3 regions of the Paenarthrobacter sp. NPDC089307 genome follow, and region 1 is predicted to be linked to each of the others. Evidence: riboswitches for the same ligand, from Rfam matches in the RefSeq annotation. Region 1 holds a riboswitch; each other region holds the start of a gene.
The links. A riboswitch is a leader RNA that binds a small molecule or an ion and turns the genes downstream of it on or off. The one in region 1 is predicted to bind cyclic di-AMP.
Positions count from the first base shown of each region.

Region 2: linked by a shared signal. The riboswitch ahead of AB0N72_RS13275 (hypothetical protein) and the one ahead of AB0N72_RS06935 (C40 family peptidase) in region 1 are both predicted to bind cyclic di-AMP.
Region 3: linked by a shared signal. The riboswitch ahead of AB0N72_RS14925 (NlpC/P60 family protein) and the one ahead of AB0N72_RS06935 (C40 family peptidase) in region 1 are both predicted to bind cyclic di-AMP.

Region 1 is NZ_JBFBHE010000002.1:658,884-668,419, forward strand. Features, by position in the region: gene AB0N72_RS06900 (glycoside hydrolase family 38 C-terminal domain-containing protein) at 1-363, opposite strand, end outside; gene fdhD (formate dehydrogenase accessory sulfurtransferase FdhD) at 532-1,395, opposite strand; gene AB0N72_RS06910 (FdhF/YdeP family oxidoreductase) at 1,397-3,703, opposite strand; gene AB0N72_RS06915 (molybdopterin molybdotransferase MoeA) at 3,756-5,099, opposite strand; gene AB0N72_RS06920 (NTP transferase domain-containing protein) at 5,096-6,025, opposite strand; gene AB0N72_RS06925 (HNH endonuclease) at 6,068-6,568, opposite strand; gene AB0N72_RS06930 (NlpC/P60 family protein) at 6,786-7,559, opposite strand; gene AB0N72_RS06935 (C40 family peptidase) at 7,654-8,385, opposite strand; cyclic di-AMP (ydaO/yuaA leader) riboswitch at 8,390-8,558, opposite strand; gene AB0N72_RS06940 (M23 family metallopeptidase) at 8,697-9,533, opposite strand.
Region 2 is NZ_JBFBHE010000005.1:86,806-96,341, reverse strand. Features, by position in the region: gene AB0N72_RS13285 (glycosyltransferase family 39 protein) at 1-1,696, opposite strand, end outside; gene AB0N72_RS13280 (glycosyltransferase) at 1,693-3,051, opposite strand; gene AB0N72_RS13275 (hypothetical protein) at 3,233-4,087, opposite strand; cyclic di-AMP (ydaO/yuaA leader) riboswitch at 4,091-4,275, opposite strand; gene AB0N72_RS13270 (HAMP domain-containing sensor histidine kinase) at 4,384-5,880, opposite strand; gene AB0N72_RS13265 (response regulator transcription factor) at 5,884-6,624, opposite strand; gene AB0N72_RS13260 (hypothetical protein) at 6,975-7,868, shown strand; gene AB0N72_RS13255 (winged helix-turn-helix domain-containing protein) at 8,412-9,278, shown strand; gene AB0N72_RS13250 (histidine phosphatase family protein) at 9,413-9,536, shown strand, end outside.
Region 3 is NZ_JBFBHE010000005.1:431,621-441,156, reverse strand. Features, by position in the region: gene AB0N72_RS14935 (NCS2 family permease) at 1-735, opposite strand, end outside; gene AB0N72_RS14930 (copper resistance CopC family protein) at 850-1,482, shown strand; cyclic di-AMP (ydaO/yuaA leader) riboswitch at 1,633-1,824, shown strand; gene AB0N72_RS14925 (NlpC/P60 family protein) at 1,828-2,616, shown strand; gene AB0N72_RS14920 (FAD-binding protein) at 2,705-3,385, opposite strand; gene AB0N72_RS14915 (universal stress protein) at 3,803-4,840, shown strand; gene AB0N72_RS14910 (PEP/pyruvate-binding domain-containing protein) at 4,855-7,557, shown strand; gene AB0N72_RS14905 (cation diffusion facilitator family transporter) at 7,554-8,474, opposite strand; gene AB0N72_RS14900 (metallopeptidase family protein) at 8,485-8,946, opposite strand; gene AB0N72_RS14895 (PfkB family carbohydrate kinase) at 9,037-9,536, shown strand, end outside.

The sequences.
Region 1 (9,536 bases):
GATGGCTTTGATGATGCTGCCATCGGCGCGCCAGGCAGTTCCTTCGCACTGGAATCCCGGAACGTCGCTGTTGAAGCCGAGGTCCACGATGATCTCCACGGCAGTGGCATCCGACATGCCCCAGTCCTGCGGAACCTCGCCCTGCAGCCGCAACCACTTGGTGCTCCAGGCCTTTCCCCACGCCGCGCCCTGTTCCTGCGGGGTGAAGAGCTGGCGCATCGCTTCAGCCGCCGGGACGGGCTCCCCCGGAGCATCCCAGCTGCTGAGTTGAAGCGGTATCGCCCTGCCGTAAATGGCCGGAAGAATGCGGTCGCGAACGAATCGGTCGAGACGCTGTTCAGTGATCCGGCGGTCGTCGTGCAATTATTTCCCCTTTGGGCGTTGACTGGGTGGCAAGGCTGATGACCGGACCCAGCGTACTGGGCGGGCACGGCGTTTAGTGCTTGTCGCCGCGGTTCCAATCGATGGATAAAATCTACGGCGTCCGCGGCCAATAGCCAAGTGACCTGACGATATCCACAGCCGCCTGCCTCAGCCGGGCAGCTCTGCGATCCTTTCGCGGCCGGCGTACACATTGAGGCTCGAACCGCGGCTGAAGCCAACAAGCGTGATGCCGGATTCGGCAGCCAGCTCGGCGGCGAGGCTGGACGGTGCGCTTACAGCTGCCAGGACGGGGATCCCCGCCATGGCAGCCTTCTGCACCAGTTCAAAAGAGGCCCGCCCTGAAACCTGCAGCACTGTGCCCCGCAAAGGCAGCTTGCCGGCCCGGAGGGCCCAGCCCACCACCTTGTCCACCGCGTTATGGCGGCCGACGTCTTCCCGGAGGCACAGCAACTCGGTGGTGCCGTCGTCGTGGATCCTGAAAAGTCCGGCAGCGTGGACGCCGCCTGTCTTGTCGAACACGGCCTGCGCCTCGCGAAGCCGGTCCGGCAGGGCGGCGAGCGCCCCGACGGGAATGGTGACATCGTCCTCCACGGGGCTGTGGTGCGACGACTTGCGAACGGCCTCGATGGAGTCAGTACCGCAGATGCCGCAGGAGCTGGAGGTGTACACGTTCCTGCCTGTATCTGGGCGTTTCACGTCCGGGCGGAGTTGCGCATCCACCACGTTGAAGGTCTGCACTCCGTTCTCGTCCTCGCCTGAGCAGAAGCGCTCGGAAATCAGCTGTGAAGGCTCCCACACGATCCCTTCCGAGACCAGGAAGCCGGCCACCAGGTCAAAGTCGTCTCCCGGCGTCCGCATGGTCACGGAGAACGACATGTCCCCGAGCCGGATCTCCAAGGGCTCCTCAACGGCAAGGACGTCTTCCTTTAACCGGACAGGATGCTCCAAGGCCTGCGGTGAACCGTCCAGGACAAACTTGTGCACCTTGCGGCGCTGCGTCACGCGTCCCACATCAGGATCCGTTCTCCTCATGGTTAACAAAGCGCACAGTCATGGCCTTGTAGCCGGGGGTGTTTGATTCGCGCGCCACAAGCTCGCGGTGTACCAGGGCATTGGCTTCGGGGAAGTACGCCGCAGCGCAGCCCTTGGCTGTTGGATACCCGATGAGCCGGAACCTGTTGGCCCGCCGCTCCGTCCCGGCGAACGTGGAAATGACATCCACAAGGTCGCGGTCCTTGAACCCGAGTTCCGTGAGGTCCTCGGGGTGGACGAGGATCACCCGCCGTCCATCCGAGACCCCTCGGTACCGGTCATCCAGCCCATAGAAGGTGGTGTTGTACTGGTCATGGCTTCGCACGGTTTGCAGGATCAGGTGGCCGTCGGGAGCTTCGAGGTACTCCAGCGGCCGCACGGAGAACCTGCCCTTGCCGATGTCCGTGGCGAAGGTGCGGCTGTCACGGGGAGGATTGGGCAGCACAAACCCGTTCTTGGTGCGGACGCGGGCATTGAAGTCCTCAAAGCCGGGGATGACACGGGAAATATGGTCCCGGATCACGTCATAGTCCTCTGCCATGGCCCGCCAGTCCACGCTGTGGTTGTCACCCAACGTTGCCTGGGCCATCCGCGCCACAATGACCGGCTCACTGAGCAGGTGCTCGGAGACCGGTTCCAGCCGTCCTTGCGTCTTGTGGATAACGGACATGGAGTCTTCCACCGATAGGAACTGTTTTCCCTTGGGGTGCTTGTCGTCCGTGTCGGTCCGGCCCAGCGTGGGAAGTATCAGCGAGGTCTTGCCGTGCACAATATGGGCGCGGTTGGGTTTGGTGGAAATGTGGACCGTCAACCCGGCCTTCTTCAGGCCCTCCTCCAGCGCTGCAGTGTCCGAACCTGCGGCGGCGAAGTTCCCGCCCATGGAAACGAATACGTCCACCTCGCCCTTCTCCAGGGCGTGCTGGGTCTCCACGGAGTCGTAGCCATGGTCCCGGGGCATGCGGAAGCCGAATTCCTTGTCCAGTGCGGCCAGGAAGGACTCCTTGGGCTTCTCCCAGATGCCCATGGTGCGGTCGCCCTGCACGTTGGAGTGGCCACGGACCGGACAGGCGCCTGCGCCGCGCTTGCCGAAGTTGCCCTGCAGCAGGAGCAGGTTGATGATCTCCCGCAGGGTGTCCACCGAGTGCGGCTGCTGCGTCAGTCCGAGGGCCCAGCAGATGATCGTAGCCTTCGAGGCAGCCATCATTGCCGCCACCTTGGTGATGTCCGCACGCGAGAGGCCGGTGGCACGTTCCGTTTGGTCCCAGTCCAGCACCGAGCGTGCTTCCTTGTATGCGGCGAACCCTTCGGTCTGCTGCTCAATAAAGGAATGGTCGACGACGGTACCCGGGTTACGCTTCTCTTCCTCCAGGAGCAGGTGGCCAAGGGCCTGGAACAGCGCCAGGTCGCCACCGACCTTGATCTGCAGGAACTCGTCCGCGATGGTGGTTCCGCCGCCGATCACGCCGTTGAGCGACTGGGGGTCCTTGAAGTTCAGGAGCCCTGCCTCGGGCAAGGGGTTCACTGCCACCACTTTGCCGCCGTTGTTCTTGCAGTCGCGCAGGGCGGACAGCATCCTCGGGTGGTTGGTTCCCGGGTTCTGGCCTACCACCAGTACCAGCTCAGAGTGGTGGATGTCCTCCAAGGACACTGTTCCCTTGCCGATTCCGATGGTGGGGTTCAGCGCGCTTCCGGAGGACTCGTGGCACATGTTGGAGCAGTCCGGCAGGTTGTTGGTGCCCAGGCTGCGTGCGAACAGCTGGTACATGAACGCGGTCTCGTTGGCCGTCCTGCCGGAAGTGTAGAACACGCACTTATCAGGCGTAGTGGCGTTGATGTGCTCGCCGATCAGGGCGAATGCCTCGGTCCAGCTGATCGGGGAATAGTGCGTGTCCCCCGGCCTGATGACCACGGGCTCGGAGATACGGCCTTGGCTGCCCAGCCAGTATTCGGTCTTGTTCTCGAGCTCTGCGATCGAATGCCCGGCCCAGAACTCCGCGCCAACAGTCCGGGTAGTGCTTTCCTCGGCGATCGCCTTGGCACCGTTCTCGCAGAACTCCGCGGGGCTCCGCCTGCCGGTAATGGATTCGGGCCACGCGCAGCCCGGGCAGTCGAAGCCATCGTGCTGGTTGACCCGCAACATGGATCGGACCGTGCGGGTTACGCCGGCTTGGGCGTACCCGCGTTCGAGGGCGACAGTGACGGCTTTGACGCCGGCTGCGGCTCGTTTGGGCGGGTGGATCTGCAGGTCATCTTCATTGATGTCCTGTTCGGGGGCATGCCTGTTCATGAGTCCATCATTGCATCTTGCAGGGGCCTGCTGCCGTTGCAGCCAGCCTGCCTCAGGCGTCCAGCCCACTCCAATCCACGGGACCTGCGGGCGCCTTGCGCTGGGTCCGGGCTGGCGCTTTCCGCGGCTTGTCCCCGGCCGGCTTCGGCACGGGCAGCGGCTTTCCCCACGGCAACGCGAAGGCAGCCACCGGCTCACCCAACTGGACCCCGTGCGGAGGTACCACCATCACTCCGTCAGCACCAGCCAGTCCGCGCATCATGCCCGGCCCCGTGTGCTGGGCCGGCGACGCCAGGCCGTACACCACCTTGAAGGGCATCAGCCGTGTCCGCCCCGGATCGGCGTCGATGGTGGTGCCGCAGGGAACTTCGTTTGTTGCTTCCAGTCGCCCGTGGCCCAGCGCTGCCAGCAACGGTCCACCCACAGTGAACAAAGCCATCATCGCGGCCAAGGGGTTGCCGGGCAGCCCCACCACGAAACGCCCATCCGGCAACTCGGCAAGGACAGCCGGATGCCCAGGCCGCATGGCAATGCCATCAATCAGCAGGCGGCCCCCAAGTTCGGCCACAGCCCTCCTGAAATGGTCCGTACCGGACCGCCCCGTTCCACCAGTAGTAATGACGACGTCGGCAGGCGGCTCCGCTTCTGCCTCCGGTTCCCCCGGTGCCGGCTCCGTGTCCTGGAGCGCTCCCATCCATTCCTCGTAGTTGTCGCCGACCCGGAGTTGTTCCCCTGCAATACCGCCCAGGAGTTCCACCACCGCGCCCAGTTGCGGCCCAAAGGTGTCCCTGACCTGTCCCGGCTGCGGTATCCCCCGCTCCACTACCTCCGAACCGGTCAAGAGGAACCGGACCAAAGGTTTCCCAAGGACGTCCAGATGGTCCAGGCCGGCGAGAGCCGCGAGGGCGATGTGTGCAGGGTTCAGCAGGGTCCCCGCCTTGAGCAGGACGTCACCTTCGGCGGCCTCTTCGGCAGCTTTACGGATGTGCTGGCCGTTACGGGGCTCCCCCGGCTTGGCGGCGCCGCCCAGCGCGAGAACCGGCAGGCCGTCGTCGTCCGTCGTGATGACACCGCTTTCGCTGCGCAAAACCGCCTTGGTACCAGGAGGAACCAGGCCGCCGGTGACAATCGGGCACGCCTGGTGGGGTGCCAGCCTCAGGCCAGGCTCACTGAGGATCCATGGGCCGCTTCCATTTATTGCCCAGCCGTCCATGGCGGAGGAGGCGTAGTGGGGCATGTCCTGTATCGCCAACGCATCCGAAGCCAATGTGCGGCCAAGCGCTGCCTTCAGCGGAACCGGGCCCGGCGGTATGGGAGTGGCGGCATCGAACGCTCGCTGCCGGGCCTCCTGCCATGTGTGCGCCGCGTGGTGGCCCTCGCCGGGGGCCTCCGTCATTCGGCGTCAGTCCCGGATTCCGAGTACTCCTTGGCTATTTTCCTTGCCAGTTCCAGGGCAGCGTTCATTGAGGCGTCATCGCTGGCCTGGCCAATACCGCGGGCCATTCCGGCGGCATACCCGGCAATGAAGGTAGTCAGCGGCGCGGCGGGTCGGACCACCGAATGCGCGGCCACTCCTGCCACAGCAAGTACCTCGTTGATGTCCACATCCACGCCCTCAAGCTCAAACGCCTGCAGCAGCGTGCGGCACCAATCCTCGAGCGTCTCTTCCTGGCTCTTCACGTCCGCCTCCAACTTGTAGTCAATACCCAGGGCCGCGGCGTCTTCCCACGTATCCACATCGTCCGTAGAGCCTGCGGGGACGTCAACCTCCAGCAGGTTCAGCCTAGCAAGCAGCTTGAACACTGAAGAGTTCGTTAACGCTGAACCTTGCGACACGCCGGAGCCCCGCGAAGCCAACTCCACTTCCCGTTCCAAGGCGACGGTGCTGTAAACCCCCAGCAAGGGTTGTTTGCGGCCATCGGCAGACACCGCCATGACCCCTTCCACCGCGGACCCTTCCATGGCGGGATGCACCGCGAGTGCCTCCCACAAGCGGCTGACTCCCTCCGAGGCCTTGGGCATATCGCAAGCCAGAACCAGCGTCCAATCGCACCTCGATCCGGCGGCTTTGAGGGCGGCCAAGCCGGCCTCGATTGCCGCGGCTGGCCCTGCGAAGGCTGGCTCCTCACGCGCCATCAGGACTGCGTCGGGCAGTGCATCACCGTAAACGTCCGGACCCACCACAACCACAGCTTCCGCACCACGTGCCGCCTGCAGTGCACGCGAAAGGAGGGTGCCGCCGTCGTACTCCAATGTCGGCTTGGGCACGCCACCGAGGCGGGTGGCCCTGCCACCCGCCAATATCACGGCGTTGAACTCCATCCGCCCAGAGTACCCGGACGGGCGGAGGTCAATGGAAATCGATCAGGCAGCGGATTCCGGCAACAGGAACGGGTCCCAGTCCGGCGCAGGTTTCTCGAGTTCTTTGATCTGCCACATGGTCCCCTGGGGCACACCGGGTTTGAAACGGAGCTTCCAGCCCATTTCGGCCAATGTATGGTCGCTCTTGGCGTTGTTGCATTTCAAGCACGCCGCAACCAGGTTTTCCCAGGAATCCGCGCCGCCCCTGGATTTGGGGTGGACGTGGTCTATGGTGTGGGCTGTTTTCCCGCAATAGGCGCAACGGTGTCCGTCGCGGCGAAGAACCCCGCGGCGGCTCACGGCAGTGATCCTGTTGTACTTGGGACGGATGTAGCGGTTGAGGAGGATCACGGAGGGGCGTCCGAGAATCTCCTGTGGCCCGACGACAGGCTCGTCGCCTTCGGCCACTACGCTAGCTTTCCCAGTGAGCACAAGGACCAGCGCCCGGCGGAAGGTAATAACCGCCAGCGGTTCATATCCAGCATTCAGAACGAGTGTGCGCATGCACGTACCTCTTCACGGCCGCACCCGTCAGGGGCACGAGGGCCGGCTGCCCTCTGCATGTACGGGCTGTGGATCGACAACACAAGAGTAAGCACTTATATGCCGTATCAACGAATTTATTTGTCGTTTCGCTCACAGTGTCCGCAAAAGTTCACACCTGGTTAAAGCAGAACACCCCGCCGGCCTGGGCCTGCGGGGTGTTCCTGGGAGCTAATGGCTAGCCGTTGACGCGGATGAATACCGGTCCGGAGCCGACGTTGACGCTGAACAGTGCCGTGGTGGATCCGTTCCATCCACCGTGGACTGCCATGCCGTTGCCAACGTATACAGCAATGTGGGCCTGTCCGGCCAAACCGCCGTTGGCGTAGTAAGCGAGGTCGCCGGGCTGTGCTTCAGCTGCACTGACGGTGCGGCCCAGGGAGAGGTAACCGGCCGGCCAGTCGTGGAAGTGGATGCCGACGGCTGCCAGGGAGTTGGTCACCAGCATGGTGCAGTCCTGCGTCACGCCGAGCTGGGCGTAGGCGGCAGCGGCAATGGCTGCGCCGAGTCCGCTGGAAGCAGCCGGAGCGGCAGGCGCCGGGGTGGCGGCGCTTACTGCCACATTGGCATTGGTGGCCGGAGCCGTGGTGGTCTTGGAGGCCTTGGCCTCAACCTTTGCCGGAGCTTCTTCAACCACGGGTGCCGGAGCTTCCACCGTGGTGACAACGGGGCGCTCGTAAGAGATGGCAACCGTGGAATCAGCGGCGATGGTGGCCTGGGCAACCGACTGGACATCCAGGGCGGTCGTCGACGTCGATTCGCGGTCCACGTTGGATTCAGCAGCATTGGCGGCGATACCGCTTGTCAGCACCAAACCTGATGCGGCGGCGATGACTGCTGCCTGACGGCCGACGCCACCGGCGTTAGCGGTGACAGCCTTTGCGATGACGGCAAGCGAGCTGGTCTTGGGGGCCTCAGCGCGGTGCCGTGCAACTTTGTTTGCACTGGTCATTGTTTTTCTCTTTCGTATCCGGAGGCAGTTGGGGTACCCACGGGTAGTGGGTCAGCTGGCAGGGGTAGGCCAGCGGGCCCCGAATCGGGTTGTTTTAGCGGAGGGTGAAGAACGAAGACGTGCCGGTGGAAGCCACGGAGTGCAGCAGGGTTCCCTGGCTGGGGTTCAAGGCGCTGATCATCATGCCGTTGCCAACGTAGATGCCAACGTGCGCACCGCCGTTCTGCATGACCAGGTCACCAGGCTGGGGGGTGCTGGTGGGCTTCATCGCCGTCCAGGCATTGACGCGGGGGATGCTGATGCCGGCCTGGGCGTAGACCCACTGGGTGAAACCGGAGCAGTCCCAGCCGTTGGGAGTGGTGCCGCCCCAAACGTAGGGCGAACCGATTCCGGTGTAGGCGATGGCAGCAAGCCCGGAGGCTGCAGCGCTTGAGGCGGATTCCTTGGCTTCGGAGGACTGGGCCGTGAGCGCGGTGGCGTCGTCAGCAGCACGCTCGGTGACTTGGGCCGCACGCTGGACGATCTTGGGGGCTTCCTGGGTGGCCACGGTCGGGCTCTCGAAGGAAACGGTGGCTGTCGGCTCTGCGGTGACCACTGCGGTTGCGGCCAGCTGCTGGGTGCTGGAGACCTCCGACGTGGAAACATCGGTGTCAGCGGCGTGGGCCGGCAATCCGACAGTGAGGACGAGGCCCGAGGCTGCTGCCAGCACGGCGGCCTGGCGGCCTACGGTACCGGCGTTCGAAGAAACAGCTTTCGAAAGAGTGTTCAACGGGTTCGTACGAACCGTTTCAGCGCGGTGGCGCGCAGGGGTAGTGCGTGATGACACGTAGGTAGCCTCTCCCAATGCCTGCGAGGTGAGCTGTCGGATTCGGATGGGAGTCATCCGGCCGCGCTGCTTCACGGGAAACTTTGCGACTTAACCCCAAGGCCTTCAGATGAAGACCAGAAGTGGTTCCCCCGCCCCTGCCAGACGATTTTTGCGAACGGAACTCGAGTGGTGGCAGAGCTAGGCAATCCACTCAAGTGCACCGGCCCCCTAAAAAGCCGATGCGCTCTGAAGGTTATAACAATTGAAAGCGAATGTCACATTCAGGTCACGAGGCCCGTCATCAATGCGAGAGGGCACCATCACGTGGCTTAGAGCCAGCCCATGGGGTCAACGACCTCGCCGTTGACCTGGACCTCAAAGTGCAGGTGGCAACCCGTGGACGCGCCAGTGGTGCCACTCAGGGCTACGGTGTCGCCGCGGTTGACCGTCTGGCCTACCTGGACGTTGAAGGACGACAGGTGGTTGTACGTGGTCTCGAGGCCATTGCCGTGGTCCACGACCACGCGGTTGCCTCCGCCGTACTCGTGCCACCCGGCGAAAGTCACTTTGCCGGCTGCGGCCGCGTGGACGGCGGTACCGCACTGGGCAACGAAGTCCTGGCCGCGGTGGAAGTCACCGGTGCCGCCAGTGAGTGGGCTGACGCGGTAGCCGAAAGGAGACGCGGTCACCAGGGAGTCGAGGGGGCTGCCCAGGGTGCCGGCGGAAGAATCGCGCTGGATGCTGCCTGCAGACTGGGCGCTGAGCAGTTGCTTCAGCTTTCCGTCGGGGTCCGCTGCGGTAGCGACGGCTGCACGGCTGAAGTCGATTTTGGCTGATGCTGCCGCGGAGACCTCGGGCTGGCTGCCTACGGCGCCCGCAACGGAGAGGGCAGACTCGGTCTGGCCCGATTCCGATGTGGCCATGACCGGGCTGGTGGCGGGCAGTCCGACAGTCAGGGCAAGGCCGGTGGCGGCAAGCGCCACTCCGGCTTTCTGCCCGACGCCACTTGCTGCGGCGAAGTCGGCAACCTGGCGCAACGGGCTCTTACGGCGGCGCACCTGGCGTTCGGTGTCGCGGGGCCGGATCTCCGATACGACGCGGGCTGGCCGCAGCTCAGTAGCGGGGCCGGACGCGCGGCGGCGGCCCCTGACGTTCTGCGATGTCAAACT
Region 2 (9,536 bases), on a different contig from region 1:
AGTCCGCTGCTCCGCCAAGCCCATTTAGTGTGCCACTTTGCGCGTCTCCCGCCTCGCGCGTCCTGCCGTCCGTTCCTGCACGGGCACCAAAGCCGCCGCCCGCCGCTCCGGCAGGTCCCGACGTCGGGATGGAGCCAGAGTGGGGAGTCGCGGCGGTGGCGATCGTCCAAGCGCCGGTCCCCAAACCGCCGGCGAGCAGCGAAACAACGACGACGGCGGCCGCCGGCAAACGCCGCAGGGTGCCCTTGAGCGTTGAAGCGCCAAGCTGGTCCACCCGGAGCAGCAGGGCGATTGCAGCGAGCACGCCAAGGACCACCACGGTGATCCTCAACCAGGGTAGCCACGCCGCGTCCCGTCCCAGCAAGGCGGCGGACCAGAGGGCGCTGCCAAGAACCATTATGGCCAGGACTATCCGGGGCGCCCACGATGCCCGGCCACGCCACAGCTCAACGCAGCCGATGCCCACGAGCGCTGCGATGGCTGGTGCCAGCGCAACGGCGTAGTACGGATGGACGATGCCGCTCATGAAGCTGAAGATTCCAGCCGTAACAACCAGCCAGCCGCCCCACATCAGCAGTGCTGCGCGGCTTCGGGAGGTCCTGGCTTCGCGGCCGGTAAACCACAGTCCAGCGATGAGCAGGATTATTGCCGCCGGCAGCAGCCAGGAGATTTCACCGCCGAAGCTCGTGCCGAACATCCGGCCCAACCCGGCCGCGCCGCCAAAGCCACCGCCGCCGCCAAAGCCCCCGCCACCGAAGCCGGCACCATCGCCTCCGATGCCCCCGGCACCACCCGGCAGGCCACCTGCTCCGCCTTCGCCCGAACCGGTGATGCGTCCCAGGCCGTTGTAGCCGAACGTGAGTTCGAGGAAGCTGTTGCCCTCAGAGCCAGCCATGTACGGCCGGGCCGAGGCAGGGGTTAGTTGGAAGAGCGCAATGTACGTTCCGGCGACCACAATGATCCCCGCACCCGCAGCAAGAAGGTGGAGGATCCTGTTGCGGAGGGTTGTCGGGGCAGCCCAGAGATAGGCGAGCGCGAGCCCGGGCACAACCAGGAAACCCTGGAGCATCTTGGAAAGGAACGCCAGGCCAATCACAGCGCCTGCGGCTGCCAGCCATTTCCAGCCTGCCTTCTCAATCGCACGGGTGGTCAGGTAGGCAGCCAGAACCAGGCAGAGGGTGAGCATTGCGTCGGGGTTGTTGAAGCGGAACATCAGCGCGGCCACGGGCGTCAGGGCCAGCGCCGCCCCGGCCATAAGACCAGCTGCGGCTCCCGATACGCGCTTTACCGACAAATACAAGAGTCCGACGGCGGCAACCCCCATGAGTGCCTGCGGGACCAACATGCTGGTGGGGGAGAAGCCGAATATCCTGCCGGAGAGTGCGGGAATCCAGAGGGACGCCGGTGGTTTGTCCACGGTGATGGCGTTGCCGGGGTCGAGGGAGCCGAAGAGGAGTGCAGTCCAGTCCTTGGTGCCTGCTTGGATGGCGGCGGCATAGAAGGAGTTGCCGTAGCCGGTGGCAGCAAGATTCCAGAGATAAAGGATGGCTGTGGCCACCAAGAGTCCGGCGGCGGACGGGCGGACCCAGCGCGCCTGGCAGCCGAACACGATCCGTTGGATTCGCGTTTGCCTGTTGCTTGGGGTCGCGGGGTGGTTGCTTGCGGCCGTATTGCTTGGCTGAAGTGCGGTGATCATTTCGCTGCCACCTCGTTGTCCTCGTCGGTCCTCATGGCAGCGGGCGTAGTTGCTTGTGCCGGCTTTCGGAAGACCCATAACCGGAAGAGCAGGAACCTTGCCGCGGTCGCCACGAGGTTGGCGCCGACTACGGTGGCCACCTCAAGCCAGCGGTCCGGCGTCGTGGTTCCGTGCACCAGGGCGAGCGCACCGGAGGTGAGCGCCAGGCCGATGCCGAACACGATCAATCCCTCAAAGTGGTGCCGGGCAGCGTTCCCGCCGTGGATGCCGAACGTGAAGCGGCGATTGGCGGCGGTGTTGGCAATCGCGGTGATGATCAGCGCCACGAAATTCGCCAGCTGCGGGTCCATGAAGCCGCGGCAGGACAGGAAGATCAGCAGGTAGGCCACGGTGGAGGCGGCGCCGATGAATCCGAAGCGGACCAGCTGCCCGAAAAGGCTGCTGCGTGGCGTCGACTCGGAGGTGCGCGAGGACGCAGGCAGGGGACCGCGGGCCAACGCTGCCCGGAGTTCGGGGACCGGGATGCGGCCCGTCACGAGGTCGCGCGTCAGGCGCGTCATGCCGCGGAGGTCGGCCAGGGCGGTTCGTACGACGTCGACGCTTGAGTTGGGATCGTCCGTCCAGTCCACCGGGACCTCGTGGACTCGAAGGCCGCAGCGCTCGGCCACCACCAGGAGTTCGGTGTCGAAGAACCAGGCGTTGTCCAGGGTGTGCGGCAGCAGCCGGTGTGCCACGTCCGCGCGGATGGCTTTGAAACCGCACTGGGCGTCGGAGAAACGTGCCCCCATCACGGTGTGCAGCAGGACGTTGTAGCTCCGGGAGACGAACTCGCGCTTGGGTCCGCGGACTACGCGGGACGTGCGGGCCAGCCGGGTGCCGATTGCCAGGTCTGAGTGGCCGGAGATCAGGGGCGCCAGGAGCGGTGCCAGAGCGGCGAGGTCAGTGGACAGATCCACATCCATGTACGCCAGGACCGGAGATGGCGATGCCAGCCAGACTTGACGGAGGGCGTTGCCCCGGCCCTTCTCTTCGAATCGCTTGACGGTGAGTTGGGGCAGTTCGCGGGCCATGCGCTCGGCGATCCTAAGCGTGCTGTCCGTGCTGGCGTTGTCTGCCACGGTGATGCGGAAAGTATGTGGAAATGTCTCCGTGAGGTGGACGTGCAGGCGGCGCAGGCATTCCTCAAGGTCCCTTTCCTCGTTGTGGACGGGGATGGTGACGTCCAGGACAGGAACCGTGGTCCGGGTGTCAACGGGAGAGCGCCGCGGCTGCCGAACGGGCAGGGCAGGAGCGGCGGGGTGCCCCGCATGGGCGGGGTTCGGCAGCGCACTGGGGGCGGGATCTATGAGCGTCATGGATCCAGAGTGGTGCCGCCGATTGTGAGGGCTTTAGGCGGAAGCTGTGACATGACTGTGTAACTGTATGGGGCCGTGAGGTTGTGCCGGGATATGCGAAAGCCGCCCCGGTCTCCGCTGCCCGCACCGGTTGGAACTGGTGCGAACGGCGGTAACCGGGGCGGCGATCAAGTTTTCTGGCTTAGTACCAGTTGTTGGCCAAGTGGAAGGCCAGGGCAGCTGACGGGGATCCGTAGCGTTCCTTGATGTAGTTCAGGCCCCACTTGATCTGGGTCTGGTAGTTGGTCTGCCAGTCAGCACCGGCAGAGGCCATCTTGCCGGCCGGAAGCGACTGGACAATACCGTAGGCGCCGCTGGAAGCGTTGGTGGCAGTGGTCCGCCAACCGGATTCCTTCTCCCAGAGCGTGTTCAGCGCCGTCATCTCAGAGGCGCTCCAGCCGTAGCTGCCAAGAATGCTGGCGGCGTAGGCCTTGGCTGCTGCGGGGTCATCCACAGCCTTGGGGGCAGCTGCGGCGGCCGCGGCCTCTGCGGCGGCAGCAGCGGCGTCGGCTGCTTGCTTGGCGGCGGCGTCAGCGGCAGCTTTTTCTGCGGCGGCCTGGTCAGCGGCGGCCTTCTCGGCTGCTGCCTGCGCGGCAGCGGCCTGGTCAGCAGCTGCCTTGTCGGCGGCGGCTTTGTCGGCGGCAGCCTTGTCGGCAGCGGCTTTGTCCGCAGCGGCCTTGGCAGCTGCAGCCTTTTCGTCGGCAGCCTTCTTGGCGGCTGCGGCCTCCTCGGCTGCCTTGTTGTTGCTGGCCTCGGCCGCGGTCCGGGCCTCAGCCACGCGGCTGGCTTCAGGAAGCGTCAGGGCAGCGTTCGCGGCGGTTCCGAGTGAAGCAACGCCCAACGCGGCGGCGATAACGCCAGCCACAACGGACATGCGGTGGCCGGACTTGCCCTCACGGGCGGCCTTCTTGAGGACGGTCTGCGACTTGGTGAGCGGGGCTTCGTTCTGGTCGCGGTGACGCGCGGAATGGCGCGTCTGATCGTTAAATTCAGACATGTGTGATTACCTCTCAGCGCCTGCGGAGTTAGCTGTCGGGTTCGGATGAGGTCATCCGGCCGCGCGTCACGCTGCGGCTTCACCCCTAGGGCCGGCAAATGCCTGGGCCCGGAGACTCTGGGTCCCCCGTCTCTGCCTCGGAGTAAGAACGGACTCCGGGAAGTGGCAGAGCTCGGCGCATCCCGGATGTGGGCCATTTGGGGCGACCCACCCTTTCGACGGTACAGGAGGTTTCCGCAGAAGTCACATTTAGGTAACAGAGATCACGGCGCCGGTGAGTCGCCTTGCTGGATTCGTTACGTTCGTTCGCTGTTGGCGGCGGGGAGGCGAACGGCAAATTCCGTGCGCCCGGGACGGGAGGTCACTTCGACGCTACCGCCATGGGCTTCCACGATCGATTCCACGATCGACAGGCCCAGGCCGGAGGTGCCTTCGGACCCTGATCGGGCGGCATCGGCCCGGGCAAAGCGGGAGAAAATCCGGCCTTGGAAATCCTCAGGAATGCCGGGGCCGTTGTCGGTTACGGTCACTACTGCGCTGCCGTCGGCTGAGAGCATGACGCCGGTGACCACCGTGGTGCCGGCATCCGTGTGCTTCCTGGCATTCGACAGCAGGTTGGCCAACACCTGGTGCAGTTGCGTCGCATCACCGCGGACGGTCACGGGTTCGTCGGGCAGCCTCAGTTGCCAGATATGGTCCGGCGCCATGACTTTCTCATCGCTCACGGTCTCTATCACAAGCTGTGTCAGGTCCACGTCCGTGACTTTCACGGGCTGGCCTTCATCAAGCCGTGCCAGCAGCAAGAGGTCTTCCACCAGCGTTGTCATCCGTTCGGACTGGCTTTGGACCCGCGCAAGGGACTTCCTGCCATCGTCCGTGAAGGTCTCGGTCATCCGCAGCAGCTCGGTGTAACCGCGGATGGCAGTCAGTGGCGTCCGCAGTTCGTGCGAGGCATCGGCCACAAATTGCCGCACTTTGGTTTCGCTTTCCTGCCGGGCTTCCAGCGCACTGGATACGTTGTTCAGCATTTGGTTCAGGGCGTAACCCACGCTGCCCACTTCAGTTCCCGGATGGGAGGCCGACGGCGGTACCCGTACCGCAAGCGCCACCTCACCGGCGTCGAGAGGCAAGCGCGAAACCTTGGTCGCCACCTCCGAGAGCTGCTCCAAAGGCCGCATCGTCCGCCGGATGATCACGGTGCCCACCAGGCCGATCACCACCAGGCCACCAAGGGAAACCAGCACCATGGTCCAGACCAGCGACGCCTCTGCGGCCTGCTTGTCCGCCAAGGGAAGGCCGGTCACGATCACCTCGCCGGAGGTCTCCACTGCCACCAGGCGGTAATCACCGTTGGACAAGGAGCGGTCAACGGCGCGGCTGTCCCGGGGGAGCGAGAGCAGAACCCGTTCGTCGGCGCCTGACAAGGAAACCCGGTTGCCCTGGGCATCGATCAGGCCCGAGCTACGCACAGTGGATCCGACGATTCGCGCGTTCAGGGTGCCGGCAGCCTGGCCACGGGCCTCCAGCGGATCCGGCCTCCCGGACGGCGAATTCGGAAAGCTCGACGGCGGCCTGCCGAAGTCAATCGCGCGGCTGGACGCCTGCTCCAGCTGCTTGTCCAGTTGCCGGTTGAACACCATGTCCATCGAGGCGTAGCTGATGACGCCCACGGCACCGCAAATTGCCACAAGCAGCGCCATCGCCACCAGTACCAGGCGGGTACGCAAGTGCCACGTGGAAGGGTTCAACCAACTCCGCTGCGTAGTCCGGGCGACCCCTGAGAGGGAACTCAACGCTTAGTCCGCAGGTTTGATGACGTATCCGGCACCGCGGACGGTGTGGATCATAGGTGGGTGGTTGGACTCGATCTTCTTGCGGAGGTAGGAGATGTACAGCTCCACGATGTTGGCTTGTCCGCCGAAGTCGTAGTCCCACACGCGGTCCAGGATCTGGGCCTTGCTGACTACTCGTTTGGGGTTTTCCATGAGGTAGCGCAGGAGTTCGAACTGGGTGGCGGTGAGGGTGATGTCCTCTCCAGCCCTTGTCACTTCCCGGGTGTCCACGTTCAGGGTCAGGTCACCCACCACCAGTTCGGCGGTGTCCATGGCGGCCACGCCGGAGCGCTGCACCAGCCGGTGGAGGCGGAGGAGTACCTCCTCCATGCTGAAGGGTTTGGTGACGTAATCGTCGCCGCCGGCAGCCAGGCCAACAATGCGGTCCTGCACGGCGTCCTTGGCAGTGAGGAAAAGTGCTGGAACTTTGGGGGCGAAGGCGCGGATGCGGTTCAGGACCTCCACGCCGTCGAATCCCGGCAGCATGACATCGAGTACCAGGACATCAGGGCGGAACTCTTTTGCGAGCTTCACGGCTGCGGGACCCTCCCCGGCGACAGCCACCGACCACCCCGCCATCCGGAGGCCCATGCTCATGAGTTCGGCAAGGCTGGGTTCGTCATCCACCACCAGGGCGCGGATGGGGGAGCCGTCCGGGTGGGAGAGCTGGGGAAGGTTGTTCGTCATGGAGTGCGGGGAGGCCATGGGACAACTCTCCGTTCTGCTGGTTTGCCGACGCTTTGCCGGTCCTGTGAGGACGCTGTGAAGTCAACACTAGCGAGGTAGGAGTCCCGCGTGCGTGCCTTCCCGCCCTCTTTGGAGCTGCTGGGCCTTGGGAGCACCCCTTTTTGGGTTACTTTGCGGGTTTGGCGTCGGCAAAGTGGGTGCTGAAGGCACAAGGCCCTCGACGCCGGGCCGCAGCTCCCAGGTCGCCGCAGCTCCGAGGTCGCCGCAGTTCCTATGTCACAGGCCGACCATTTCCGCAGCACAGCCTCCGCACAGCAACGGGTTCAACTCTGGTGCGTACAAGGACAACCAAACACCTGGAGAACACCATGATTCAGCAAAACCAGCCCGCGCACCCCGACGACGCAAACCAGGGCCGCAACAGCCTGGCCGGTGCGAACCAACCTGCAAAGCTCGACGGCGGGGCCGCGGCCGCGCCGGTTTCGCCCGGTCAGGCAACGCCTGCCCACCTGTCAGCAACGAGCCAGCCGGCCGCGGGGTGGGGTGCGCCGATGTCGAGCACCGAAGGGTGGGGCGCGCCGTCGTCGGGCACTCAAGGATGGGGAACCAGCAATACATCCGCGCTGAAGACAGGCGCAGGCAACCGCCGGGGAACCAAGCGCACGCTGATGGTCGCAGGGATCGCGGTGGTGGTTGCAGCCGGAACGGCGGGTGGCTTTTATGCCATGGGTAGCGCGAGCTCTGCCAGTGCGGCGAACACAGCACCGGGCCAAGGCGGTGCCGGTGGGTTCGGTGCCCAGCAGGGCCAAAACATTCCTGGGGGAGGAGCAGGACAAGGCGGAACAGGCCAGATGGGGCCCGGCCAGATGGGCGGCATGGCCCCTGATGGCTTTGGCATGGCTGGCGGGCTCAACGCTGCCATCCATTCCGAATATGTGGTGCTCCGGAACGAGGAATACGTGACCATGGCAGATCAACTCGGCACGGTCAGCGACGTTTCTTCGACGTCCTTGACGGTCAAGAGCGAGGACGGCTTCACCCGGACCTATGCCCTCAACAACGACACCACCGTGGCGCAAGGCGTCCGTCAGCGGGGCGGCAACACCGGCACCCTGACTTTGGCCGACGTAAAGGCAGGGGCGACTATCCGTGTCACGGCCACGAAGGCAGGCGATTCCTACACGGCAACCTCAATCCGCCTGACCACCACAACCTCCAGCCAGGGTTCGTCTTCCAGCCAGGGTTCAGGGACGTCGTCGTAGGTAGTTCGTGCCGCTTTTAGCAGATTGCGAGGGAAAAAATTGAGCCGGGCTCCGCCTGCGATTGGACAGCATATGTTTCAGATCGTGAGATTCCGCAGCATCCCCGTTCCCGAACGCGAAGGTGCGAATGATGCCCGATCCGCCGAAGAAAGTTCACTGGAATGCCAATATTTCTTCTCTGCGTCGAACGAACAGGCATTCATTTTGGGACCCGACGGAATTGTGATTTGCGGCACAATAGACCTCTACGTCTCAAAATGTGGACGGTTCGACGCTTTGTTACTTGCGTGTTGCCATTGTTACGTTGCACACTTCCAATGTGAACAAGAACTCAACAGCACCTGCAGCCGCAGCAACCTGGCCCAGCACACCCGCTGGCCATGATGACCGCTGTTGTCGAATGCAAGCCTAACTTTCCACCCCAAGAAGTTTCAGGCATTCGCCCCCTAGCCCAGCGTTGGGCGCCCCTCCCCAAACTCATTGCGGGGACATTCAGCATTCGAAGCCGCGATGACGGCTATTCACTTTTGAGGTAAGCACTCCATGTCAGTTGCATCTGGATACGTCCACATCTCCGTCCGTAACGCCAACAAGGCAGCCTCGAACGCAGGGCTCCGTCCCGGCTTCGGCAACCGCCCCGGCTACGCCCCCGCTCCGCAAAGCGCGAGCCAGCAGGCTCCCGGTTATGTGCCGCAGGGCTACAACCCCAACTCCTATGGCCAGCTGCGTGCAGTCCCCTCCACCGAGCCGGCGCCGATGACTGCACCCACCCCTGTCGTTGCGCAGTCGGACAGGCTCCGCCCCGTCGCCAACGACAACGTGGCCCGCGGCTTCGTGCTCTACATGGGTATCGACGAAGAAACCGCAGCTGCGGCTGGAACCTCCATTGCCAAGCTTGCCCAGGAAATCCGGGCCTACGCACAGTCCCTCGTGACTGGCGCCGAGAGCTACGCGGCCGTCGCCGTCGCCCCCGCCGGGGCACCCGGGTCCGCCCTCGACGTCGTACGTTCCACCTTCGGTGACCCCACCGTGGCCTCCCGCCAGCGGACAGAAGCCGCACGTCCGGCACCGCAGCAGGAAGCCCGCCCGTCCGGCGTACTGATCGACCTTGCGCGACGCGAAGTACACCTGGATGGCGAGTCGCTGAACCTGACGTTCAAGGAATTCGAGCTCCTCAACTACCTCGTCGAGAACGGCACGCGCACCGTGGGCCGCGACGAACTGCTTGAGGGTCTGTGGCGCAACGCCGAAGAGGTGCCGAACGAGCGCACCATCGACGTCCACATCCGCCGCCTTCGCTCCAAGCTGGGCCGCCTGGCCAACACTGTGCGTACCGTCCGCGGCCAGGGCTACCGCTTCTACGAGCACCCCGAGGTCATTGTCTGGGCTGCTCCGGAATACTCCATCTGACCCTGAACTGCCGAAAGGCGGCACGTCCCTCTGCGCCTGCACTCGTTCCTCGTGCACCAGGCGCAGTCGGGATGTGCCGCCTTTTGCCTTGTCCGGCCAGTGGGCATGTGCCTTCGCGGCTATAGGGTTGGTTCATGAGCGACCACCACATCAAGCGACTCGTGATCATGCGGCATGCCAAGGCTGATTGGCCTGTCGGTGTGCCGGATCATGAGCGTCCGCTCGAAGAGCGAGGGCACCGGGAGGCTCCGCTTGCCG
Region 3 (9,536 bases), on a different contig from region 1:
GCGGGGGTTGACGTTCTTTCCGTCGAAGCTCGGCCCGATGTGCAGTGTGAACTCGAGGATCGCAGCCAGAGCGGTGGAGACCACAATGCCGATCAGGATGGCACCGCGGACCTTGCGCACCACCAGCGCGATGGTGAGGATCAGGCCAACGGCGAAGACCAGCGTGGGCCAGCCCATGAGCTTGCCGTCGACGCCCAGGCCCAACGGAACGGTGGTGCCGGCGGCGTCCGGGATGCGGCGCACGAACCCGGCGTTGACCAGGCCGATCAGGGCGATGAACAAACCGATGCCCACCACGATCGCGGTCTTCAACGCTTCGGGGACGGCCTTGAACACCGCGGTGCGGAAGCCCGTCAGCACCAGGATGAGCATCGTGACGCCGGAGAGGACCACCAGGCCCATCATGTCCGGCCACGTCAACTGCGGGTGGGAAGCAACGGTGACTGCGACGAATGCATTGACGCCCAGGCCGGTGGCCACCGCGAAGGGGTGCTTGGCCCACGCGCCCATCAGGATGGTCAGGATGCCGGCAACGAAAGCGGTGGTTGCTGCCACGGCCGTGAAGCCCAGGGACGCTCCGCTGGAGTCGGGGCCCGAGAGGATCAGCGGGTTCAGCACAACGATGTAGCTCATGGCGAAGAATGTCGCGAAACCGCCACGGATTTCCCTTGAGTACGTGGAACCACGTTCGGAAATCTTGAAGTAGCGGTCCACTGCAGAACCTTGTTTAAGCATGAAGGTCTCCGGGTTTTGGGGGGAGTGTGCTCTCAAATCCTATGCCGTTGAATGTGGGGGCTTCGGACCATTCGCCTAGTCTGTAACTAAGCCAACACTAGGAGAAACCGCCCCATGCGCACCATCCGCCCGCTTCTGGCCGCCGTCGTCGCCGCCCTTGCCTTCGCCTCCGCCTTGCTGTTTTCCGCGGCTCCGGCGTCCGCGCACGACGTCGCCGAATCCACAGCGCCGGCAAACGGTGCCACCGTGGCTGAAGTGCCGGCGTCGGTCTCCATCACATTTAACAACCGGCCTCTGGCCATTGGATCGGGCGTCTCCGTAACGTCCGGCGGCGAAAACTGGGCAGACGGGCCGGTGGAAATCATCGACAGCCAGGCCGTCCAGAAGCTGCGACCCGGCGCACCGGCAGGGGAGTACACCGTTACTTGGCGGGTTGTCAGCTCCGATTCGCACCCCATCGAGGGCACCTTCAAGTTCACGGCCACCGCCGGAAGTACGACGGCGGGCAGCGGCTCCGCTGCAGCCTCACCATCAGCTTCGGCTTCTTCGGCTGCGGTGCCGTCCGTGGGGACCGCGCCTCCGGGAACGGGAAGCAGCGCGCCCGCCGCAGACGCTTCCCAGCCGTTCCCGTGGAGCATCGTGGTGATAGCAATCGTGGCCGTGGCCCTCGTGATCTTCCTCGCTGTTACAGCACGGAGGAAACTTGCCGCACCTGAAGATGAAAACGGCCCTGGTTCCGCGGAATAGAGCGCTTTTCTACGTAGCTGCGAATATCTCGGTTCGGTTACTGCGACACGCCAAAGCGGCCGTTCCCGTTACTTAAATGTGACTTCGGCGGGATCATCGCGTACGGTGGTACCTGTGCCTGTTCCACGTAGCGGGCACTTCCGGCCTGATTGCCTAGCTCTGCCGCAGTCCGGAATCCGTTCGCAGACAAACCTACGGCAGAGACGGGGAACCCATTTTGGGCCGCTTTCGAGCGTGCCTTGGGGTGAAGTCACGAAGCTTCCGCTGAACAGCGGGAGATAGTGGCCGGGTGACTCCCATCCGAATCCGACAGCTAACCTCGCAGGCATCGGGAGAGGCTCTTTCATGTCTTCACGCATTCTTCGCGGCCGTCGTAAGGCGGACAGCGTACGTCCTAATCCGTTCATCTCCATCTCCAAGGCAGTTGCCAGCAACGCTTCCGGCGCAGGCCGCCAGGCAGCCGTTATCGCAGCAGCTTCGGGCCTCGTCCTGACCGGCTCCGTAGCTGCCCACGCAGCTGAGGCTCCGGTACAGCGCGACTCCAGCCCCGCCACGGTCGCCGAGACCGCCGCCAGCGAGGCTCCCACCAAGGTTGTAACCGCCCTGGCCACGGCCACCGTCAACTTCGAGCGTCCTGCTGTTGCTTCGGTCGCAGCTCCGGTCATCGAAAAGCCGGCCCCCGTTGTTGAGGCCCCCGTGGCCAAGACTGCTACCGTCGCTGCTGCTGCGGCTCCTGTTGCCGCCCAGGCCGCAGTTGCTGCCCCGGCTGTTGCCCCGGCCGCTGCCGCTCCGGTAGCTGCAGCTCCTGCTGCCGGCGGCGTCAACGCTGCCATGGTTGCCTCGGCTTACGCCCAGATCGGCATCATGCAGGACTGCACCGCCATGGTTGAGCGGGCCCTCGGTTCCGCCGGCATCCCGGTGGGCGACCTCGCACCCATGCAGTTCCTGAACTACGGCAAGGTTGTCAGCGACCCCCAGCCCGGCGACATGATCGTCCAGTCCGGCCACGTTGCCATCTACATCGGCAACGGCCAGGCAATCAGCGGTGGCATCAACGGCAACCAGACGGGCATCCACCCGATCAGCTGGTTGACCGCAACGGGTCCCATCACCTACGTACGCGCTGGCGCATAAGCCTCACGCTTCAACGCAAAGGCCGGTGTCTCCGAAGACAGGATCTTCGAAGGCACCGGCCTTTGGGCTTTGAACGCGGTTTGGCAGGTTAGGCGATGGCGATGCCGGGGCCGCCGTGAACGGCCACCTTGGAGGAGATTGCCTGGCCCACTGCCTTGGCCTGCCGCAGGACTTCCTTGGGGCTGGGCGTGATGAGTTCGCCCACGCCCACGAGATGCATTCCCACCGCCCTCATCGCAGAAGCCAGGTTCTGTCCCACGGCGATTCCAAGTTCGGCCAGCATCCGGCGCAGTTGGCTTTGGGCGCAGCGCGTCACCACAATGTGGTCTGCCAGGAGGAGTCCGTTGGCAGTGTGGACAGCCCACTGGCGTGGAGTGGATTCAAGGGGACCGGAGGCGTGCGGCCCGTTACGGGTCATGCTCGCAGCGAGCCCGTAGCCCATGTGCTGGGAAGGGTCCGCGCCCAGGAAATCCAGGCGGACGGCCCTTGTGGTGTTGCGGACGTCGAGGTGGTGGCTGGCGGCGTAGTTGCGCAGGTGGCGGAGAATCTCGTTGCGTTCCTGGATGGACGCGGGATCGGTGACCTCGCAGCGTTGAAGCATCCCGGTATGGACGGCTGGGCCGGAGGCCGACAGGGCGCCGAAGCCATCGACCACTATGGAGCCCACGCCGTAGCGGCTGAGTTCACTGGCAACTGCCAAACCGGACAAACCGGCTCCTATGACCACGGTGGTAGTGCGTTCCGTGCCGGAATCAGGCGCGTGTGACACTGCTTGGTTCCTCCTTGACGTGTGTGCCTTGTGGCATCGCGTGGGATCGCGTCCGAGTTCCCCAAGCGGCCGCAAATAAATGGCCGGAGTGTGCTGTTGGACACGTTCACCGGCCATTCGGTGACTCGAACACTACCGAACTTTTTCACCCATGGATAGCCTCTCCCGGCAGCGTGTTTGGTGCGTTCATCAGGAGCGCAAGATACGCCGTCGGGAACCGAGCCCCGACTGTTATGCACATAGCGCCACCCCGCCTTGATTCGGTCCTGTCGACCGAGAATAGTGGGCATTGGACGGAGAAATTCCAGATTCCTCCGGCCCCGGCCATTGACAATGGAGCCACCAGGGAATCCGATGCGGAAAACCTCTGGCAGAATGGCCGGAACATCAAGCAGTAGGTGGAGAGGCGGGCCCCAAATGGACCAGCACGGCAGACACAGTGAAGAGCCACGGGATGACGAGGGCCTGACGGTAGAACCGGGCGGCATCGTCGTTGGAGTGGACGGTTCGGAACACGGGCAGTGCGCCTTGGTGTGGGCCGCGCGGGAGGCAGAACGCAGGCAGCTTCCGCTGCACATCGTCACGGCCTACTCGGTTCCCATTTTTGCCGCGTCCGGACTGGATGGCGGCTACGCAACCGTGGACGATTCGGTCATCCGCGAGGGCGCAGAAGCCATTGTCCAGCAGGCCATGGACAAGGTCTCCAAGTATTCCATCGACGTCGATGCTTCCGTCGAGAACGGTGACGCCGCGGGTGTACTGCTGGATCTTTCCGCGGAAGCCGCGCTCCTGGTGTTCGGCAGCCGTGGCCGTGGTGGATTTGTGGGCCGGTTGCTCGGATCAGTCAGCAGCGCCTTGCCCGCCCACGCCAAGTGCCCCACAGTTACGGTTCCGCTGTACTGTGCCGATCGCCTTGGCGAGAACACCGAGGACAGGCACATCAAGGCGGAGCACGCCAAATCCGGCCCCCGTGTCGTGGAAAACGTGGTCGCCGTGGGCGTCGACGGCTCAGAGCAGGCGCGTGTTGCCGTGCTCGAAGCAGCTGAGCAGGCCCAACGCATGGGTGCCAAGCTCCGCGTTATTTGTGCTGTGCCGCAGTACAGCGGTTCGCTTGCCTGGGTGCCTGCCCCCTTGGACCGGGACGCTCTGTTCGCCGACATCAAGGTTCAGCTCGAAGCTGGCGTTGCGTGGTTGAAGAGCCATTTCCCGCAGCTGGCCATCGAGACGGAACTCAGGGATGGTTCTCCTGTTGACGTTCTGGTGGAAACGAGCCGCAGCGTGGAATTGGTGGTCCTGGGCACGCGGGGCCGCGGTGGATTTGCGGGCATGCTGTTGGGCTCCACCTCGGACGGCGTCCTGCACCACGCCAAGGGGCCGGTGCTGGTTGTTCCCGACCGGGAGGACCCGCGGCTGGCCGATCGCGATAAGTTTGGGCCGATGCTCGGCGCGGCGTAGGAAACGGGCCACCGGTGTTCACGCTGGACCTCACGGACATCCGGGGGCACATGCTTCCCCAGGTTGGTGGCAAAGCTGCCAACCTGGGCGAGCTGGCCAGCGCCGGATTGCCTGTGCCCCCAGGCTTCTGCCTGACGACGGATGCCTACCGGCGTGCATTGTCCACCAGTGGCCTTGATGGGGTCTGCGAGGTCTTGGAGTCGACCGACACAGCTGACCTGGACGTGCTGAACCGGCTCGCCGCGCAGGCGCGTTCGCTGGTGCTCGACGCCGGCCTCCCACCCGACATCGCAGAAGCGGCACGGTCCGCCTATGAGGCGCTGGGGGACGACGTTCCGGTCGCGGTCAGGTCCTCGGCAACAGCCGAAGACCTGCCTTTCGCCAGCTTCGCCGGCCAGCAGGACACCTTCCTGAACGTGGTGGGCGCCGAACACGTCCTGGATGCCGTAGGCCGCTGCTGGGCTTCCCTTTGGACTGACCGTGCGGTGACGTACCGGGCAACCAACGGCATCGACCACGCGTCCGCGGCTTTGGCTGTCGTCATCCAGGTGATGGTGGATTCCGTAGCTGCAGGAGTCATGTTTACGGCCAATCCTGTGACGGGCACAAGGTCTGAAGCCGTGATCGATGCGAGCCCGGGTTTGGGGGAAGCCGTGGTGTCCGGCGCCGTGAATCCGGATCAGTACGTTGTGGACTTGGCCAGCGGCGCAATCGTCAAACGCACCTTGGGCGACCGGAAGGTGGAGATCCGGTCGCTGCCGGGTGGCGGCACGCAACGGATAGAACCTTCCCACCAGGACGAGCGCGGGGATACAGGGATCCAACCCTGCCTCAATGACCAGCAGATCAGGGAGCTGGCGGCACTGGGCCGTTTGGTGGAGAAGCACTATGGGGCTCCACAGGACACCGAGTGGGCACTGGACGCCGACGGAACACTGTGGCTGACCCAGGCCCGGCCCATCACCACCCTCTACCCGCAAACCACACGCATACCTCCGTCTCCGGGCGTCCATGCCTTCTTGAACTTCAGCCTCGCGCAGGGCCTCACGCGGCCGCTGACGCCCATGGGCCTGGCCGGAATCCGGCTCATAGCCTCGTGTGTTGCGCGAACCGCGGGTTTCGCCGTCCCGGATCCCCGGTCGGGGCCGCCGCCCTACTATGAGGCGGGCCAGCGCATCTTCTTCGATCTGACGTCGGTGCTGCGCAGCAGGGTCGGCCGGAAGATCGTGCCACGGGTCTTTGACATCATGGAAGCCCGGTCCGCAATGTTGATGCGGGGCTTGTTCGACGACCCCCGCTTCACGGTGACCAACAAGACGCCACTGAAACTCATCCGTCACGTGGCTCCCGTGGCCGCCAAGTACCGCGTTCCCGAGCAACTGTTCCGGGGCTTGTTCCGCCCGGATGCCGCCCTGCGGCGGGTAGAGCGGCTCAGCGCGGACCTCCGGAAAGCCATCACCGTCCCTGCGCAAGCCACCCCCCATCAGCAGATAGTCCACGTCCAGAGAATTCTTGGCGAGGAACTCTTTGCCGCGGTGCCGCAGGTGTTGCCGCTTCCGGTCCTCGGTTTTGCGCTGCTGGCACTCGTGGGCCGCATGCTTGGCGAGCAGGCATCGTACGACGAACTTCAGACCGTGATCCGCGGGCTGCCAAACAACGTCACCACGGAGATGGACCTCGCTCTGTGGCAGTTGGCCTCGCAGATCCGCGAAGTTCCCGACGCCGTTGCCTCCATGGAGGGCCAGACGGCGGAAACGCTCGCGGAACGGTATCGGGACGGCGAATTGCCTGCGGCCGCGCAGTCCGGGGTGGCCGCGTTCCTCGGCACGTTCGGGCACCGTGCCGTTGCTGAGATTGACCTTGGCATGCCGCGCTGGGCGGACGATCCCACCCACATCTTCGGAGTTCTCGCCAACTATCTGAGGCTGCAGCCCGGAGCCGGCGACCCCAACCAGCAGTTTCGCAAGGCGGCCGACGAAGCCGACGAACAGGTGGCAAGGTTCATCGCTCGCGCCCGGGCCATCAGCCCACTCCATGCGGTAGTAGTGCGCACGGCCTTGGACCGGACCCGGAGGTTCGCCGGCTTGCGCGAGCTGCCCAAGTACAACCTCGTGCTGGGACTGGCCGCGGCACGGGAGCAGTTGCTGCTGGTCGGGACAGAACTGGCAGCATCACAACGGATCGAGCAACCGGAGGACGTCTTCTTCCTGGACTTGGATGCGGTGGAAAATGGGTTGGCCGGCGCGGATCTGCGTGACGCCGTAGCCGGACACAGGGCCGCTTACGAACAGGAACTGCGGCGCAGGCACATTCCCCGGATGCTGTTGTCCGATGGCACGGAACCTGAGGCGACAGTCGCGGCCAACGCGGGACAACGCCCGGGCACCCTGTCCGGAAGCCCGGCGTCGACAGGTCTGGTGACCGCGGCTGCGCGGGTCATCATGGACCCTGTGGGAGCCCATTTGGAACCCGGCGAGATCCTCGTGGCCCCGTCCACGGACCCAGGGTGGACGCCTCTGTTCCTCACGGCCGGAGGCCTGGTCATGGAGATGGGCGGACCCAACTCGCATGGCGCCGTGGTGGCGCGTGAGTACGGGATCCCTGCCGTGGTCGGAGTCCCGGACGCCACCACCCGGCTAACTACCGGCCAGCTCATCACAGTGGATGGGGCGGCCGGGACGGTCAGCACTGAAAGCCGGGAAGGCGTGGCCCCTTAGGCATGCTGGTGTGACTCGTGCTCGGAGTGGCTGACGGGCTCCAACTGGAACGTGCAGTGCTCAGTGTCGAAATGCCGTCCAAGGCAGGAGCCCAACTGGTCCAGGATGCTGTCCGCCCCGCTGGCATTGAGGACCTCGTCTTCCACCACCACATGGGCCGAGAAAACAGGTACCCCTGAAGTGATGGTCCAGATGTGGATGTCATGGGCTTCCACCACCCCGTCAACAGCCATGATGTGCTCGCGGATCATGTTCACGTCCACGCCCTTGGGAGTGGCCTCAAGGAGCACGTCCACCACGTCGCGGAGCAGATGCCAAGCCCGCGGAATGATCATCAGGGCGATCAGGACGGAGGCAATGGGGTCGGCCGCTGAGAACCCGGTGGTCATGATGACGATCGCAGCCACAATGACGGCGATCGAGCCCAGAAGGTCGCCCAGGACCTCAAGATAGGCGCCCCGGACATTGAGGCTTTCCTTTTGGGCGCCCTGCAGGATCAGCAGCGAAACAAGGTTGGCCACGGCCCCCAGGATGGCTGCCCAGAGCATCACATCAGTGTGGATCTCGGTGGTTTCGCCGAAGCGCCGGATAGCTTCGATCATGATCACGACAGCGATCACGATGAGAATCAACGCATTGGCCAAGGCGGCCAGGACCTCTGCCCGCTGGTAGCCGTAGGTCCGCTGGTCACTGGCAGGACGGGTGGCGATCCATGCTGCCATGAGTGCAATGAAAACGCCTGCGGCGTCGGAGAGCATATGTCCGGCATCAGCCAACAGAGCCAGCGAACCCGAGACGACGGCGCCGATCACCTGGATGCCCACCACGGCCAAGGTGATGCCCAGGACGGCTATCAGGCGTTTCCGGTGCTTGCCGGTTGCAGTGACGCCGTGCGAGTGGTTGTGATCATGCCCCATGCATACAAGGCTAGCCCCAGCCGAGCTCATGCAGGCGGTCGTCGTCTATCCCGAAGTGGTGCGCGATCTCGTGGACCACCGTGATGGCTACCTCGTCAATGACTTCCTGCCGGCTGCCACAGATGTTCAAAATAGGTTGTCGAAAAATGGTGATCCGGTCCGGCAGGGAGCCGGCATCCCACCAGGAGTCGCGTTCGGTCAACGGGACGCCCTCGTACAATCCCAGCAGTACGGTGTCCGGATCTTCGCCGGGCTGCGGGGTGTAATCGTCCTCTATGAAAATCGCCACATTGTCCATGGCGCGGGCGGCCTTGGCCGGAATCAGCTGCAAAGCATCGCTGACTGCTTCCTCAAAATCCTCAGGGGACATCCGGAAGGAAGGGCGGTGCGCGGCGCCAGGCTCCGGCAACCGCGAAAAGGGGCGCTCGCCGTCGGGAACGATAGGAAGTCCGGGAGGAAGATTCGCGGGCATGACTCGACTTTAGTCTCCCGCGGCAGTATTGGCGCCCTGCGCGATAGGGGATACTGAACTCAGTCCCTTTCCGATAGACACAGGAACCGCATGACTTCCACCGCTTCCCCCTTGTCTGAACCCCTCGACGTCGTCGTTGTGGGTGAGGCGTTGATCGACATCGTGCAGTCGCCCGACGGGCAGGCCGAATACCCCGGCGGCTCGCCCACCAACGTTGCTTATGGGCTGGGCCGGTTGGATGTGAAGGCCGGCCTTTTGACGGCGATCGGCAGGGACCAGCGCGGTGACGCAATTGCCGCGCACCTCCAGAGCGCTGGCGTGGTGCTGTTGCCCGGCTCCCAATCGATGGGAAAGACCGCGACGGCGACGGCCCGGATAGCTGCCGACGGCTCGGCCGCGTACACCTTCGACATTGAGTGGGCCCTGGCGCCCCTTGCCCTCCCGTACGCGCCGCGGATCCTTCACACCGGTTCCATCGCCACGTTCCTTGAGCCCGGGGCCGGGGTGGTCCGGAGTCTGCTGGAGCAGGCGCAGGGTGGTCCCATGGTCACCTACGATCCCAACATCCGCACCGATCTCCTGGGCAGCCA